Regions from separate parts of the Lysinibacillus sp. G01H genome, predicted to be linked through region 1. Evidence: predicted binding sites of a transcription regulator. Region 1 holds the regulator's gene; the other holds the start of a gene.

Region 1 (8,078 bases):
GAATAGGCTGGACAAAAAGAGAACCTTTAGGTGTAATATCAGCCATTACGCCTTTTAATTTTCCATTCAATTTAGTGGCACATAAGTTAGGTCCAGCATTTGCAGTAGGCAATACAGTTGTATTAAAGCCAGCAACACAAACGCCACTAAGTGCTATCGTTATGGCTGAGATTTTCCGAGAGGCCGGATTACCGGATGGGGCATTACAAATTGTGACAGGAAGTGGAGGCGAGCTAAGTGATACACTTGTCACACATCCATACGTCAAAAAAGTAACCTTTACAGGAAGTGGTAAAGTTGGCTTGAAAATTAAAGAAAAAGTAGGCTTACGTAAAGTAACTTTAGAGCTAGGTTCTAATGCAGCAGTAATTGTCGAACCATCTACGCCAATAAATAAAATTATTGGTCGTTGTGTAAGCGGTGCTTTTAACTTTGCTGGACAAGTATGCATTTCGTTACAACGTATATATGTGCATTCTTCCATTATTGATGAATTTACTAAAGCATTTGTTGCAGAAACAGAAAGGCTTATAGTAGGAGATCCATTAGAGAAGACTACAGATGTTAGTGCCATGATAAACCCAAATGAGGTGGAACGCATCAGGGAATGGATTGAGGAGGCACAAGAGCAGGGGGCTACGATTGCAACTGGAGGCGTATTTACTGAACGTACTTTAACGCCAACAGTTATGACGAATGTGTCAGCTGATATGAAAATTGTTTGTCAGGAAACATTCGCACCAATCGTCTCAATTGTTTCATATGAAACATTAGACGACGCAATTCGACTTGTAAATGAGTCGGACCTTGGCCTAAATGCAGGTATTTACACGAATATATTGTCAGATGCTTTATATGCAGCAGATGAATTACAGGCTGGTGCTGTCATTATAAATGATATTCCGACATTCCGAGTAGATAACATGCCATATGGTGGAGTAAAGATGAGTGGTTATGGACGTGAAGGAATTAAGTGGGCTATAGAAGAAATGACTGATATGAAATTTATTTCGATGAAAAAATCGTTCTAAATTTGCATCAGCTCTTTTTCTGCGATACGATGACGAAAGAACAACATGAGAAGGGAAGTTGCAAGAATTATGCCAAACAACGCTGTACCCATGAGCCAATCACGTACGGTTCAATCGCGTCTCGTATTACCCCCAGACACAAATAATCACAATTCTATTTTCGGTGGAAGAGTGTTAGCTTATATTGATGAAATCGCTGCTATTACAGCAATGAAACATGCTAAAGGCCTTGTAGTGACAGCTTCTATTGACTCGGTTGATTTTTTATCCGCTGCACATGTAGGAGATATTCTTGAAATTGAGAGTATTGTTTCGTCTACAGGACGTTCTTCAATGGAGGTTTATGTTCGCGTTGTTTCTCGCAATATTGAGACTGGCGAGGAAAAATTAACGACAGAATCATTTGTCACGATGGTTGCAGTAAATGAGGAAGGGAAACCCGTACCAGTTCCCTCAATCTATCCTGAAACAGATGAAGAGAAGCGTTTATTTGAAACTGGGCCAGCAAGACGAGAGCACCGTAAACAAAAACGTGCATTGCCGCATTAAGGAAAAAGGGAACTCTAAATGAGTTCCCTTTTTATTTTACATATTTAGTTCATTGACAACATTAATGAGCGAGTCGGAAGAAGAAGAGACTAGCGTAGCGCCCTGCGATAATTCAGTGATTAAATTAGAAATGGCTGAAATATCTCTAGATGTATTTACGTATTGCTGCTGAATGCCAGAAACTGCATCAGCAATATCATTAAATGACTTGGATAAGCTTTCTTGTGTATTGACACTATGTTGAATTTTTTGATCAACATTAATAACTGAATTAGCCATAGTCGTAATATTACTTTCTGTGTCCTTAATAAGATGGGAAACATTTTGGACGGCATTTTTTGTTTCCTCAGCAAGTTTACGAACTTCCTCAGCCACCACTGCAAAACCTTTCCCATGTTCTCCAGCTCGAGCAGCTTCAATAGAAGCATTTAATGCTAATAAATTGGTTTGATCAGCAATGCCTGTAACTAGCCCAACGATTTCAGAAATTTTTTGAGAAGAGGTACGTAGTTGGTTCATCGTTACTTCAAGACCATTGACACTTTGCAAAATAACTTGGATTAAATCATTTTGTTCTTTCAATTGCTGTTGGCCTCGTCTTGATTTTTCTTGTGTATCTGCTACGAAACTCAATCCTTGCTTGGTTGCTACAGCAATATCATCTGTTTGTGAGGAAATCACTAATAGTGATGCGGCTGTTTCTTCACTAATGGCATTAAGCTCCTCTGCAGTACTTTGGATCGTCGTTACAAGGGAATTTTTTGTTGCATCTGCTGCTGAGCGAATACGTTCTTCCTCTTTTTCATATGCCTCAATCACGAGTTGTTGCTCAAAATTAATGATTTTACAAAAAGCGTTTATAGCACGAATAGCATCTGTTTTGGAAATATCTACCTCGTTCACAAAGTTTGCAAAAGTAGTAGTGAGTGACTGGAATGAGGCAATATACCACTTTGATTGCAAGCCAATTCGAACGTGAGTCTCAGCAATGGCTTTTCGTTCAGCAATATAGGCATCATTAATATGACTTTCAAAAATGTCACTTAAATGTTTATGTAACGTAATTTTTAAACGATCAATATGTGATGTTTTATTAATAATATCAAGTAAATCTTGGCTCAAACTAATGGCTGCATAAAATTTCTCCACCATTTCAGGAATTAAGTCTTTAGCTAAAGGCTGTAGTTGCTTAATGATAGCTAAATCCTCAAGAGTTAAATTTAAAAGTTGTAATTGTTTTTGAAGGTTGGGGTGGTTCAATACATCTAATTGTACACTGCTCTTAAAATTTTCAGGTGTTAATGTAATTGCGTAGCTAGCACTACTATTTTTTGAAAACCAACTCATTATTATTTGCTCCATTCTTAATATCCATAATAAATTGTAAGTAAATAAGCACTTTTGAAATTTGTTAGGTTTGTAAATTTAATAAATAAATGGTATTAAATCTATTTTACTATTATTTGCTGAATATTTGGTTAAAAAATTGGTTATTTCTTTATTTTTTTTACTTTATTGTTAGTCCAAATGGTGAAGCAATGTAAATTTGAATTTAAAATAGGAAACCTGTAAAATACGAACTGTTTAGCAATATAAAAATCGTACGAAAATAAAAATGGAAGGAGGGGTGGTATGGAGAAAAAACGTTTTAAATTTGTTATTCCTGTTATGGTGATTGTTGCCATTGGCTCTGTTTATATGCTACGAAACTATCATGCTGAGGTACCAGATATTGAGCAATTATTAATTACAATATGTGCAGCTTTGGGATCAGGGGTATTAGCGTACTTTTTATTTCCACAGCAAGGTGATAATAAGATTGATGACAGAGGACCATATTAATAGATTAAAAAACTGCTCGTTTTTATTAAAACGAGCAGTCTTTTTATGGTTTAAACAGTTTAAACCAGCCTTTATGTTTAAAGACGGCCAACATAAAGATAACGATAATTATCATAATCCCGAGTACAATAAAATAGCTGTATTGCCCATGTAGCTCAGGCATGTTATCGAAATTCATCCCATACACACCAGCAATGAAAGTAAGTGGTATAAAGATAGTTGATACAATTGTTAAAGTCATCATAATACCGTTCATTCGGCTAGAACTCATAGCCATATAACTATCTCGCATATCTGCTGTAAGCTCTCGATTAGATTCAACCATCTCTGTTAGCTTAAGTAGATGGTCGTAGATATCTCCAAAATAAGCTCTCTCCGATTTTTTTAGTGAGAAACGGTAAGAATTAAGAATGCGATATAAAAGGTCACGCATTGGTAAAATAGTACGTCTTAAGTCAAGCAAGTCACTACGGAACTCGAAGACAATTTTCATGGCATTTACATTACTTTGGTATGTAAGTTCACCTTCTAAAGCATTTAGATGATCTTCAATTTTGTAAACGAGTGGAAAATAACTATCAACAATTTTATCAATGGTTTGATACGTTAGGTATACAGTACCTCGCTCCCAATTCTTCGGTTGGTTTTCCAGCATTTTTTGCACCTTCTCTATCTCAGGGACAGGATTTTTATGGAAGGTTATGATGAATTTATTGGAGGCAAAAATATTAACCTCCTCCGCAGCTAACGTCTCTTCGTTTACTCGATGAATGACAAAGAAATGAAAATCATCATAGAAATCGAGCTTAGGACGCTGCAACCTCATTAAGCAATCTTCAATAGCAAGAGGGTGAAAGTGGAAAAATGTATCCAACAATAATTCTTCCTCCGCTGTAGGACAATTAAAATCAACCCAATACCATTCAAATTCTTGCTGATGTATCTCTTCTAATGGAAAATCCTTTAACAATTGTTGCTGCTTTGTAATGCCGATGGTGCTTATCACGGTTTTCACCTCAAATTATTTACTACAAAATAGTTAGCGATCCTCTTTAAAGCATACCCAACCACCGAACAAAGTAGTGGCAAAAAATCTAGAAGGTTTAGTAAAGCCCGCACTTTGTAAAAGTGTTAAAATTTCCTCTTCACTCATAAAAGAAAGGGAACGAATGGATTTTTCCATCTCTGCTACTTCGGATAAAGAAAGTCTAGTATGCTGTAGCCAATAAGAACGCCATAAATCAAATTGTAGTTCTGTTTCTAAAGATCCTAGCTGACCATATTTTGAAACAAGGACAAACGGTGCTCCAGGTTTCAAATATCTTGCTATTGCTTTTATTGTTTCTAGCTTTTCTTTATAATCGTGAATAAAATGCAAGACGAGAACACAACTTGCTGCATCATACTGAGTAGAGGACAGCGAAGCATCTAGTATTGTAGCCTGATGGAATGACATATTATTTGGTAGAGTGAGCAAACGCTCTTTAGCTATAGTAAGCATGGATTCTGATGGATCAATGCCAGTAAATGACCAGTGAGGTCTTCCTTCTGCAAGCTGTATAATTTCATTGCCACTCCCTGCTCCCACGACTAACATGTTAGCATTTTCTGATAGCCTAGAATGATAAAAAGTTTGTATTAAACGTAGCATGGTATCATAACTAGGCAATGTACGGCGAATACCCTTTTCATATTCATTTGCTAATGTGTTGTTAAATTCCAACGCTCCTCACAGCCTTTCAAAAAAATTTTAAAAAATCCTTCTTAATGTGAAACTATTGCGGGTATAGTTCCGTAAATAGTAGTACATAAAACATAGAATAAAGTTCAAAGAAAGGGTTGATATATATGGAGTCTAAATGGTCTAAAGTAATCATACACGCAAGTGCATTTTTTGCGCCATGGTTAGTGCCCATTATTTTCTTTTTAATTAGTTCGGATGAGGAAATAAAGGCAATTTCTATTCAAGCACTGCTATTCCAAATTGTCATGGGTGTTTTAATTGCTATCTCTGTTGTTTTAAGCTTTGTCCTTATTGGCTTACCATTTTTAATCATTTTCGGCATTATGCTATTTGTGGTACCGATTATCGGTATCGTAAAAGCATTGTCTGATGAACCTTGGCGTTATCCAATTGTTGGTCGCTGGGTATAATTTTCATAGACGCAAGTATATGCTAGTTGCATATGCTTGCGTTTTTTCTATGACGAATAAGGGTACATTAGGTGTATGAGGAAATTATTAAACCGTAAACAAATGATCGAAAAGTGCCTTTTTCGTTTATTAAAAAGCCATTTTCAAGACTTTCCACTTTTCTATGGGCGAAATCATTGCAATTTTTTTCAAGCGTTTTGTATAATATACTCAAAGAAAGTCAAAGATAGTCAAAGTCAGTGAAGCAAGCGAGGTGTATTCCTAAAATGCGTAATATATCAGACATCATAGAGGGTTACTTAAAGCAAGTACTTGAATTAGGTGGGGAAGGGCATATTGAAATTAAACGTAGTGAAATTGCTGATAAATTTCAATGTGTACCATCACAAATAAATTATGTTATTAATACAAGATTTACTGCCGAGCGGGGTTACCTTGTTGAGAGCAAACGTGGTGGTGGTGGATACATTCGAATTTTACGTGTCCGCGCGAATTCACAGATTGATTTGATCGACGATGTTCTCAGGCAAATTGAAGGTGGGGCATCACAAACGATGGCAGAAGATTTGGTTTATCGACTCATTGATGAGCAGGTAATTTCCAAGCGAGAAGCGAAATTAATGTTAGCAGCAATTGATCGCTCCACGATCGACTTGCATCTCCCATTAAGAGATGTCATTCGATCAAAAATATTGCGAGCAATGCTGACAACAATAAAATATGAACAACAAAAATAGTGAGGTGATGGAAATGATATGCGAACATTGTAAACAACGTAATGCGACAGTTACAGTAACACAAGTTCAAAGTGGGCAAAAAGTAGAGCATCATTATTGTGACGTCTGCGCCTCACAATTCCATCCATTTCATGCAGAGTTTAAACAAGAGCCAGTATCTATTCAACAGTTATTGTCTAACTGGTTTGGCTCTCCTACATGGCAAAAGGTGGGGGAAAAACAACAGGTACAACCACAGCAGCAAACATGCCCACAATGTGGATTTTCGTATAAGCAATTTTTAAAAGAAGGAAAATTCGGGTGCCCAAGCTGTTATGACACATTTGGAGATCATTTGCCAAAGCTTTTTAATCGTATTCAGGCAGGTCCACAACACATTGGTAAAATGCCTGGTGCTCGCAGTAATGTGTATGTTATTAAAAAGCAAATAGAGGATATCCGCAAGCGTATGAAATCCGCCGTAGATGAAGAAAAGTTTGAAGAAGCGGCGAAGCTACGTGATGAAGTCAAAGAGCTAGAGAAGCATCTACAATTTGAAGGTGGTGATGTGACATGATGATTGAATCATTTTTAGAGCGTGCGACACCAACATGGATGCATATCAAAGATGATTACTCAGATATCGTCATTAGTACACGGATCCGCCTTGCACGAAATTTAGATGGCTATCGTTTTCCATTAGCATTTTCAGAAAATGAGGCACTGCAAGTGGAACAGGCCGTTACACATGCAATCAGCGATAGCCCAACGCTTCAAAATGATTATGCTTATTTTGCTATAAAGGATTTAACCCCTTTACAGCGTCAAATTCTTGTAGAAAAGCATTTGATTAGCCCGCAACTGGCTAAAAAAGAGCAAGTGGGCTCTATACTACTCTCTGAAGATGAATCCGTTAGCATTATGGTGAATGAAGAGGATCATTTACGCATTCAATGTATGACAGCAAGTTTTCAACTTCAAAGTGCCTATGAACAAGCAAATAAGATTGATCGTATCCTAGAGAAAGTATTACCATATGCTTTTCGAGATACTTTTGGTTATTTAACAAGCTGTCCAACGAATATTGGTACGGGGCTACGAGCATCCGTCATGATGCATTTACCCGCTCTTACATTAACTGGGCAAATGAATCAAATTATAAATGCCATGACACGCTTAGGAATGACTGTAAGAGGTATATATGGTGAAGGAAGCGAAAATTTAGGGAATGTTTATCAAGTCTCTAACCAAATTACACTTGGGAAGACAGAGGAAGATATATTAGCAGATATACAAAGTGTCGCTGAAAAGATTATTCAAAAAGAGCGACATGCAAGAGGTAAATTAATGGAAAAGGCAGAGCTTGCGCTAGAAGATCGCGTATATCGAGCTTTAGGCACACTTACACATGCAAGGATTTTAACAAGTGAGGAAGCTGCTACTTGCCTATCTAATGTTCGTTTAGGAGTAGATTTACAATTGATTGATGGTATACAAGCAACGACCTTAAATGAATGTGTTGTTAGTATGCAACCAGGTTTTTTACAGCACTATGCAGGTGAGGCATTACCACCTGCTGAACGGGATCGTGTACGAGCGGAGATGCTTCGTGAGACATTATCCCAAGAACATGCGAATAAGCCTATAAATGGGGAAAAAGGAGAGGATTTATATGATGTTTAATCGTTTTACACAACGCGCGCAAAAAGTATTACAGCTTGCTCAGGAAGAGGCTATTCGTTGGAAGCACGAATCTATCGGTACAGAGCATATTCTATTAGGGCTT
Region 2 (8,078 bases), 780 kb from region 1:
GCCCTTCTACCTTAGCTTTACGAGGGACGTAACTATTGCTAAATCGTTTCTCGATAAATGCTACAATCTTCGTTACACCATATGTCAACACTAAATATAATAATGCTGCAACGATATACGGTTCCCAGAAGCGGAAGCTTGCACCAGCTACGACCTTACTAGCATATAAAATATCTGGTGCTGCAATTACAGTTACGAGTGAAGAATCTTTTAATAATGCAATAAATTCATTCCCCAATGGCGGAATCATACGTCTAAAAGCTTGAGGCAAAATGACCTTACGCATTGCTTGGTTATGCGTTAATCCAAGAGAACGAGCAGCCTCCATTTGCCCTTTTGCAATACTTTGAATCCCTGCACGGAAAATTTCCGCATTATAAGCAGCACAGTTTAAAATAAGCGCTGTAATCCCTGATACCATATAACCTAAAGAATGACCAAAAATTGTTGGAATAACTGCTAAGTGAATTAACAAGATTTGTACAAGCATCGGTGTTCCACGGAATAAATCGATATATAGTTTAGATGGCCAATAAATCCATTTCTTACTCGATAATTTTCCAAGGCCTAAAAATAGCCCTAATAGAATACCGCCAAAATAACCACTAAGTGTCAAAATAAGTGTTACGCCAATACCTCGTATAAACATATCTCGGTAGTTCCAGACAATGTCCCAGCGTAAGTCAAAGATGTCCATCCGAAAACCCCATTCCCCTTTAAATTACGATTAATAAATGAGCCGTTAGCACAGTTACTATGTTAATAGCATCATTTCATTCATTTTTATTGAAAATCAATGCCTGTAATTTCTTTTAATTTACCGTTTTCTTTAACTTTTTTAAGACCTTCGTTTAATTTATCTAGCAATTCTTTATTTCCTTTTTGAACCATGAAGCCATAGTATTCTTTTTCGAATGCATCATCTTCAATTACTTTTAGTTTTTGATCTGGGTGAGCTTTGATATATTCATAAACTACTGCGTTATCTCCGATAGCTGCGTCAACATTCCCATTTAACATTTCTTGAATAGCGATTGGCTGACTTTCAAAAGCCATAATATTTGTACTTGCTTCCCCTTGTAGCTTTTTCGCCGCCATATGACCAGTAGCATTAATTTGTACAGATACTTTTTTATCTTTTAATTCATCAAGAGATTTAATTTTTGAATCTTCTTTCACAACAATTAATAACTGAGACTCATAATACGGTTCTGTAAAATCAAATGATTCTTTACGCTCTTCCGTAATTGTGATTCCAGAAGCACCGATATCTGTTTCACCGTTTTTAATTGTTTGGAACACTGGCTCCCATCCAATATTATTCCACTCAACCTCAAAGTCCATCTCATCTGCAATAGCTTGTAAAATATCGACATCAATCCCTACAATTTTCCCTGAATCGTCAACAGATTCAAATGGTGCAAAAGTAGCCTCAGTACCTACTTTATAAACTTTTTTGCCATCTCCACCATCTTCTGAAGATGAGCTACCTGAAGATGCATCATCTTTTGTACCACATCCTGCAAGTGCTAATGTTAATGCTGCAATTATCATCAGTAACATCCAACCTGTTTTTTTCATTGTATTTCCCCCTAGTTCGATAATTTTCCGAATTACGTATTATTTTTCGCAATTCGGAAATGTTAGACTATTAGGTCAATTATATTAACATTATAGTATTTAGACAACAACTTTTCGCATAAAATTAAATATTTTTTCATATAAATTTATATTAAATTCATATAATTTGAAAAAATATGTATAAATAACAAGAAAATTAACCTAAAACTAATATATATACAATGAGAACCATGCCAAATTTCGATAAATTTAGGCAAAAAAAAAGAATCCCCTCAGATAGGATTCTTTTTTTCGACTATTTCTAGTCTCACGTACAGTATGTTCACTAAAAAATAATTTGGAGTTGTTGCTTTTTTGAAGGTTTGAAAGGAATAAATAGGGGAATAATGCCAACTAGGACAGTATTCCCTTTATTCTTCCTCTCGATCTCCAGTAAGCAGGCTGCTAAACTACTTATTAGGAGATGAGCTATAACAGTATATCAATTAATCAGTAAAATGGCGCCCTCGGAGGGAATCGAACCCCCAGTGCAAGAACCGGAATCTTACGTGTTATCCATTACACCACGAGGGCAAAAGACACAAAAAAAAAGTACTCACTCTAGGCTTACGAAAAGCATGATGTAGATAACCCTCATTTTTGAAGCATACCTGCAAAATAGTGACCTGTACTTTAAACCTTATAACCTTAATCATTATACAAGCCTATCCTATATAATTCAACCATAGAATGCAAAAACATTTTATTTTTTTAATTTCACTTTAGCAGGGTTAATATTTGACCTTCCCTGACTATAATGTGTATGATAAGGATACAGCTGAAATACAAAGGAAAATTTTCAGCAAAGGTATTCGAATTTAGCTTTTTAAGGAGGATTTAACATGAATTTAATTCCTACAGTTATTGAACAAACTAGTCGTGGTGAGCGTGCATATGACATTTATTCACGTCTACTTAAAGACCGTATTATCCTTTTAGGAAGTGCTATTGATGACAATGTTGCTAACTCCATTGTCGCTCAGCTTCTTTTCCTACAGGCAGAAGATCCAGATAAAGATATCTCTCTTTATATTAACTCACCTGGTGGATCCATTACGGCTGGTATGGCTATCTATGACACAATGCAAATCATTAAACCACAGGTCCAAACAATTTGTATTGGTATGGCTGCATCAATGGGTGCTTTCCTACTTGCAGCTGGAGAACCTGGTAAACGTTTTGCCTTACCAAATGCTGAAGTCATGATTCACCAACCATTAGGTGGTGCACAAGGTCAAGCGACAGAAATTGAAATTGCTGCTAAACGTATTCTATTCTTACGCGAGAAATTAAATGGCATTTTATCTGAACGCACTGGTCAACCACTTGAAGTCATTGCAAGAGACACAGATCGCGATAACTTCATGACTGCTGAACGTGCAAAAGAATACGGTTTAATCGATCATATCATGCACCGTAGCGATAATAAATAAAAAATAAAAGGCATCACAGAATTGCTCTGTGATGCCTTTTGTATTTAATGAGTGTTAATCTTCATTTTCAATAATTGTTGCTAATGCTGTAACCGCTTGCTCAGCATCGTTACCTTCACTGCTTAAAGTCACTTCGGTACCTTTAGCAACTGCTAAGCTCATAACACCCATAATGGATTTGGCATTTACTTTTTTCTCATCTTTTTCTAGAAAGATATCAGCACTAAAACGATTTGCTTCCTGCACAAATAGTGCTGCTTGTCTAGCTTGTAGTCCTAATTTTAATTTAACCTGGACTCTTCTCTCAATCATTCTCAAAACTCCCCTTCACTACCGTTCGTCTGTTAGTTTTATCTTACCTTACTTACTGGCAAAAGAACAATAAGCGATTAGCATGACATTCATACCTGAAAAGTATGATAACTTAACCACCTATTTTTTCACCACGCCTTAATGCATCCGCAATCTCATCAATTTTTCTCAATCGATGGTTAACACCTGATTTACTAACCGTTCCACTAGATACCATTTCACCAAGCTCTTTTAATGTCACATCTTGGTATTCAACACGGAGACGTGCTATTTCACGAAGCTTCTCTGGTAGTTGATCAAGACCAATTGAATTTTCAATAAATCGAATATTCTCAACCTGCCGTAATGCTGCTCCAATGGTTTTATTTAAATTGGCAGTTTCACAGTTCACAATACGGTTGACACTATTACGCATATCTCGCAAAATCCGAACATCTTCAAATTTCATCATAGCCTGATGCGCGCCAACAATATTAAGGAAATCTGAAATTTTTTCCGCTTCCTTTAAGTAAGTCACAAAGCCCTTTTTACGTTCAATTGTTTTGGCATTGAGTTCAAATTCATTCATTAAATCCATTAATGCCTCACCATGTTCTTTATATAAAGAATAAACCTCTAAATGATAAGCCGATGTTTCTGGATTATTGACGGAACCTCCTGCTAAAAAGGCTCCTCTTAAATAAGCTCTTTTTTGGCCACTCTTTTGAATGAGCTTTCTTGAGATAGTATGGTTAAATTGAAAGTCGTCTGAGATGATTTCTAAATCAATTAATAGCTCACGTGCCCCTTCTCTTACACGGCATATATACACGTTATTTTTTTTCAATCGCATCTTCTTACGAACAAGTAATTCCACATTGTACGGATACAATTTTTTCATAATCGTATATAGTCTTCTGGCAATTGCAGCGTTTTCGGTTTGCACGTCTAAGCTTAGTTGTTTATTTGCAAAGGATAATGAACCATTCATACGAATTAGGGCAGAAACTTCTGCTTTCATACAATGATTGTCCGCTTCTATTTGTGTCAATTCTTTTTTTGTTTCAGAAGCAAAAGACATATCACGCCCCCCTTTCAATCATGATTTCTATGTATATGTTCATCTTACCATATACAATAAAGCCATTATGTTTCTATTATTGGTCCTCTTACTTTTTGATGGTAAATATCAGCATAATCTACCAGCCATTCTGCAACATTTGTAGCATTATGTCGAACCGTTCCATCTGGTCGAATTGTAGCAATGTCTCGTTTGATAACTTCTAATCCCATACTTTCAAGCTTTGCCACATCAAATGTTACTGGTTCCGCTCTTTCTTCTTTATACAGTTCTTTTACAGGGTTAGGGAGTTCTTCATCATTTACTAAAATGGAATCGATAAAATCATGGCCAACATGCCTATGTATGGCTGTTACATGATCGCCTGCTGTATAAGAAATGGTTTCACCCTTTTGTGTCATTAAATTACAAACATATATTTTTCTTCCTTTAGCCTTAACAACTGCTTCACCTATTTCCTTAACAAGCAAATTCGGAATAATACTGGTATATAAGCTTCCTGGTCCTATTAAAATATAGTCTGCACGAAGTATTGCACGAATAGCTTCTGGTAACGGTTGCACATTTTCAGGTACTAAAAAAACGCGATTAATGCGTTTTGTCGCTGTCGGGATTTTTGATTCTCCCTCGATAATTGAACCGTCCTCAAGCACAGCATGTAAGGTGATTTTTTTATTTGCAGCTGGAATAACTCGACCATGAACTTTTAAAACCTTTCCCATCTCACTGATAGCATGATTGAAATCACCTGTAATATCAGTAAGGGCTGTAAGCATTAAATTCCCTAAGGAGTGACCTCGTAAATCTTCAGATGCCGAAAAACGGTATTGAAACATTTGCTCTACAAGGGGCTCAATATCTGATAATGCTGCAATCACATTGCGTACATCACCAGGCGGTGGGATATCGTAATCATCACGTAAACGACCTGAAGATCCACCATCATCTGCTACTGTTACGATAGCAGTAATATCAAATGGGTGATGCTTCAGCCCGCGAAGTAACGTGGAGAGCCCTGTGCCACCACCAATTACTACAAGCTTTGTTTGCTTTTTCCCCATTCACTCATTCCTTTCTACGAGTAATATCACGATGCGTAATAACCGTATTTTCCTTGCCCGCAAAATATGCACCAAAAAATTCTGCTAATGTCACGGAGCGATGCTGGCCCCCAGTACAACCAAAAGCAATAACAAGCTGTGATTTGCCTTCTTGTCGATAGAGAGGAATCATAAAGTCTAATAAATCCGTCAGTTTTTGTATAAGGATTTGCGTATCTTCCAACGCTAACACATAAGAAGATACCTCTGTTTGAAGACCCGTTTTTGGACGTAGCTCCTCCACATAATACGGGTTTTTAAGAAAACGAACATCAAACACTAAGTCCGCATCAATCGGCATACCATGTTTAAAGCCAAAGGACATAATGTTAACGGTAAAAATAGTATCTGCCTCACTTGCAAATTCTTTGACGATTTTTTCACGTAATTGCTTTGGTTTCATGTTAGATGTGTTATAAACAAAATTGGCACGACCCTTTACTTCAGATAAAAGTACTCGTTCCTGTTTAATTCCATCTAGAGGTAAACCATTCACTGCTAATGGATGTGCACGTCTTGTTTCTTTATAACGTCTGACTAATGTGGCATCATCTGCATCTAAAAATAAAATACGAGCAACAATATCGCCTTCTTTTAGTATATGGTCTAATGCGCCAATTAGAGCATCAAAAAAGTCGCCTCCGCGCATATCCATTACTGCTGCAATTCGGGTACTGTTTTTACCAGAATCTCTTAATAAGGTTAAAAAAGTTGTAAGTAACGCAGGTGGTAAATTATCAATACAGTAATACCCTAAATCCTCAAAGCTTTGAATAGCTACTGTTTTCCCAGCCCCAGACATTCCTGTAATAATAACCAATTCATGTGTACTTTGTTGGCCTTCAACCACCACTGTCATGCAACTCCTTTATTGTTCTTTTGAAATTTGTATTTTCTGATGAAGTAGTTCAAAATTCGTTGTATAGTCAAACGTGCCATACTGAATGCCAGATTGCGAAACAGCAAATTGTAAATTAGTTCGATCTCCTTCAGCCATTGGCAAGTGTGCTAAATCCTCTACTGGGTGCCATGCAAGTTTGCCTTCTCTTGTTTCTTCAAATGGTACTCCATCTATATCCTTGGCAACAAATGTATAGAGCATCCATTCATCCACTACGTCATTGTTTTCTTTAATGATCATCGTATAAACACCCTTTAAATGAACATGTAAAGGTATGACGTTTGTCTCTTCTTGAAACTCTCGAATAGCAGCCTCAAAGATTGACTCGCCACTCTCCATTTTCCCTCCTGGAGCTACATACCAGCCTCGTCTTGGTTTCTGAAGTAATAATACTTTACCGTCTTTTACGGCAATTAAATTTGCAATTCTTTGCATAGGCACACCTCTAATCACTTTTGCATTCTACTCTTCATTATAACAAGACCTTGTAAGTTTTGTCCTCATTTACAACTCTTGTACGCAGACAATTAACAATTTAGTTCTATTTAAAGATAACCACTTCATCTTGCGCAAAATTTACGTATTTCGTGATATTATTATTTGATTTTTTACACAAAAAAAGTAGGTTGCTCCCACCTATTGGAGGCGGAAACAACCTACTAAACAAAATAAAAGGGGGATTGCTAATTACATTTTTAATCATACACCTTTTATATGTCATTCAAGTTACAGCAATATTAAAACCACATTAAAATTGTATTTTTTTCCTTAAAATAGCCATATTAGGCATTAATTTTCTCTAATAGCTCTTCTACATAATGTTGAACAGCTTGTGCGGCAATACTACCGTCACCAGTTGCTGTTACAATTTGACGAAGTGATTTTTCACGAACATCTCCAGCTGCAAAGATACCTGGGATTTTTGTTTCCATCGTTTCATTTGTCAAAACATAGCCAGCCTCATTTAAAATACCTAATGACTCGAATGGTTTAGTTAAAGGTAGCATACCTATATAGACGAAGACACCATCTGTAGCAAATTCAGATTCTGTACCATCAACAGTTGATTGTAGTGTTACACTGCCAACTTTACCATTCGCTTCATTGATTTCTTTTACAGTTGCATTCCAAATGAAATCAATTTTTTCATTGGCAAAGGCACGATCTTGTAGAATTTTTTGTGCACGTAATTTATCGCGACGGTGGACAATTGTCACTTTATCAGCAAAGCGAGTTAAATAAACACCCTCTTCAACAGCTGAATCTCCGCCACCTACGACAACTAGATTTTTTTGTTTAAAGAATGCACCATCACATACTGCACAATAGCTGACACCACGGCCACCAAGTTCTTTTTCACCAGGCACACCCATTTTTTTATACTCTGCACCAGTGGTAATAATAATGGCACGTGTTTTATATTCTTTTGCACCTGATTTAATTGTTTTATATTCTTCTCCATCGATGATTTCTGTGACATCACCATAGGCATATTCAGCACCAAATTTTTTCGCATGCTCAAACATTTTTGTAGAAAGCTCTGGTCCTAAGATTGTCTCAAAACCTGGGTAGTTTTCTACTTCTTCTGTGTTTGCCATTTGTCCACCAGGAATGCCACGTTCAATCATTAAAGTTGACAAATTTGCACGAGA

The links. The regulator CtsR, encoded in region 1, represses protease genes until heat stress. The targets are predictions, from matches to a motif close to ATGGTCAATAAAGGTCAAACA.
Region 2: clpP (ATP-dependent Clp endopeptidase proteolytic subunit ClpP) is a predicted target of CtsR. The motif match lies at 2,356-2,376, and genes of this name have one in related genera.

Annotation. Positions count from the first base shown of each region.
Region 1 is NZ_CP118397.1:4,544,583-4,552,660, reverse strand. It holds gene PSR12_RS23175 (aldehyde dehydrogenase family protein) at 1-1,031, shown strand, start outside; gene PSR12_RS23170 (acyl-CoA thioesterase) at 1,101-1,580, shown strand; gene PSR12_RS23940 (methyl-accepting chemotaxis protein) at 1,617-2,261, opposite strand; partial or broken gene PSR12_RS23935 (protoglobin domain-containing protein) at 2,382-2,927, opposite strand; gene PSR12_RS23160 (hypothetical protein) at 3,213-3,422, shown strand; gene corA (magnesium/cobalt transporter CorA) at 3,466-4,428, opposite strand; gene PSR12_RS23150 (class I SAM-dependent methyltransferase) at 4,462-5,145, opposite strand; gene PSR12_RS23145 (DUF4870 domain-containing protein) at 5,271-5,576, shown strand; gene PSR12_RS23140 (CtsR family transcriptional regulator) at 5,843-6,313, shown strand; gene PSR12_RS23135 (UvrB/UvrC motif-containing protein) at 6,327-6,869, shown strand; gene PSR12_RS23130 (protein-arginine kinase McsB) at 6,866-7,975, shown strand; gene PSR12_RS23125 (ATP-dependent Clp protease ATP-binding subunit) at 7,965-8,078, shown strand, end outside.
Region 2 is NZ_CP118397.1:3,760,640-3,768,717, forward strand. It holds gene PSR12_RS19140 (amino acid ABC transporter permease) at 1-697, opposite strand, end outside; gene PSR12_RS19145 (basic amino acid ABC transporter substrate-binding protein) at 784-1,581, opposite strand; tRNA gene PSR12_RS19150 (tRNA-Arg) at 2,080-2,154, opposite strand; gene clpP (ATP-dependent Clp endopeptidase proteolytic subunit ClpP) at 2,463-3,053, shown strand; gene PSR12_RS19160 (HPr family phosphocarrier protein) at 3,108-3,365, opposite strand; gene whiA (DNA-binding protein WhiA) at 3,478-4,425, opposite strand; gene PSR12_RS19170 (gluconeogenesis factor YvcK family protein) at 4,491-5,486, opposite strand; gene rapZ (RNase adapter RapZ) at 5,491-6,384, opposite strand; gene PSR12_RS19180 (NUDIX hydrolase) at 6,394-6,861, opposite strand; gene trxB (thioredoxin-disulfide reductase) at 7,209-8,078, opposite strand, start outside.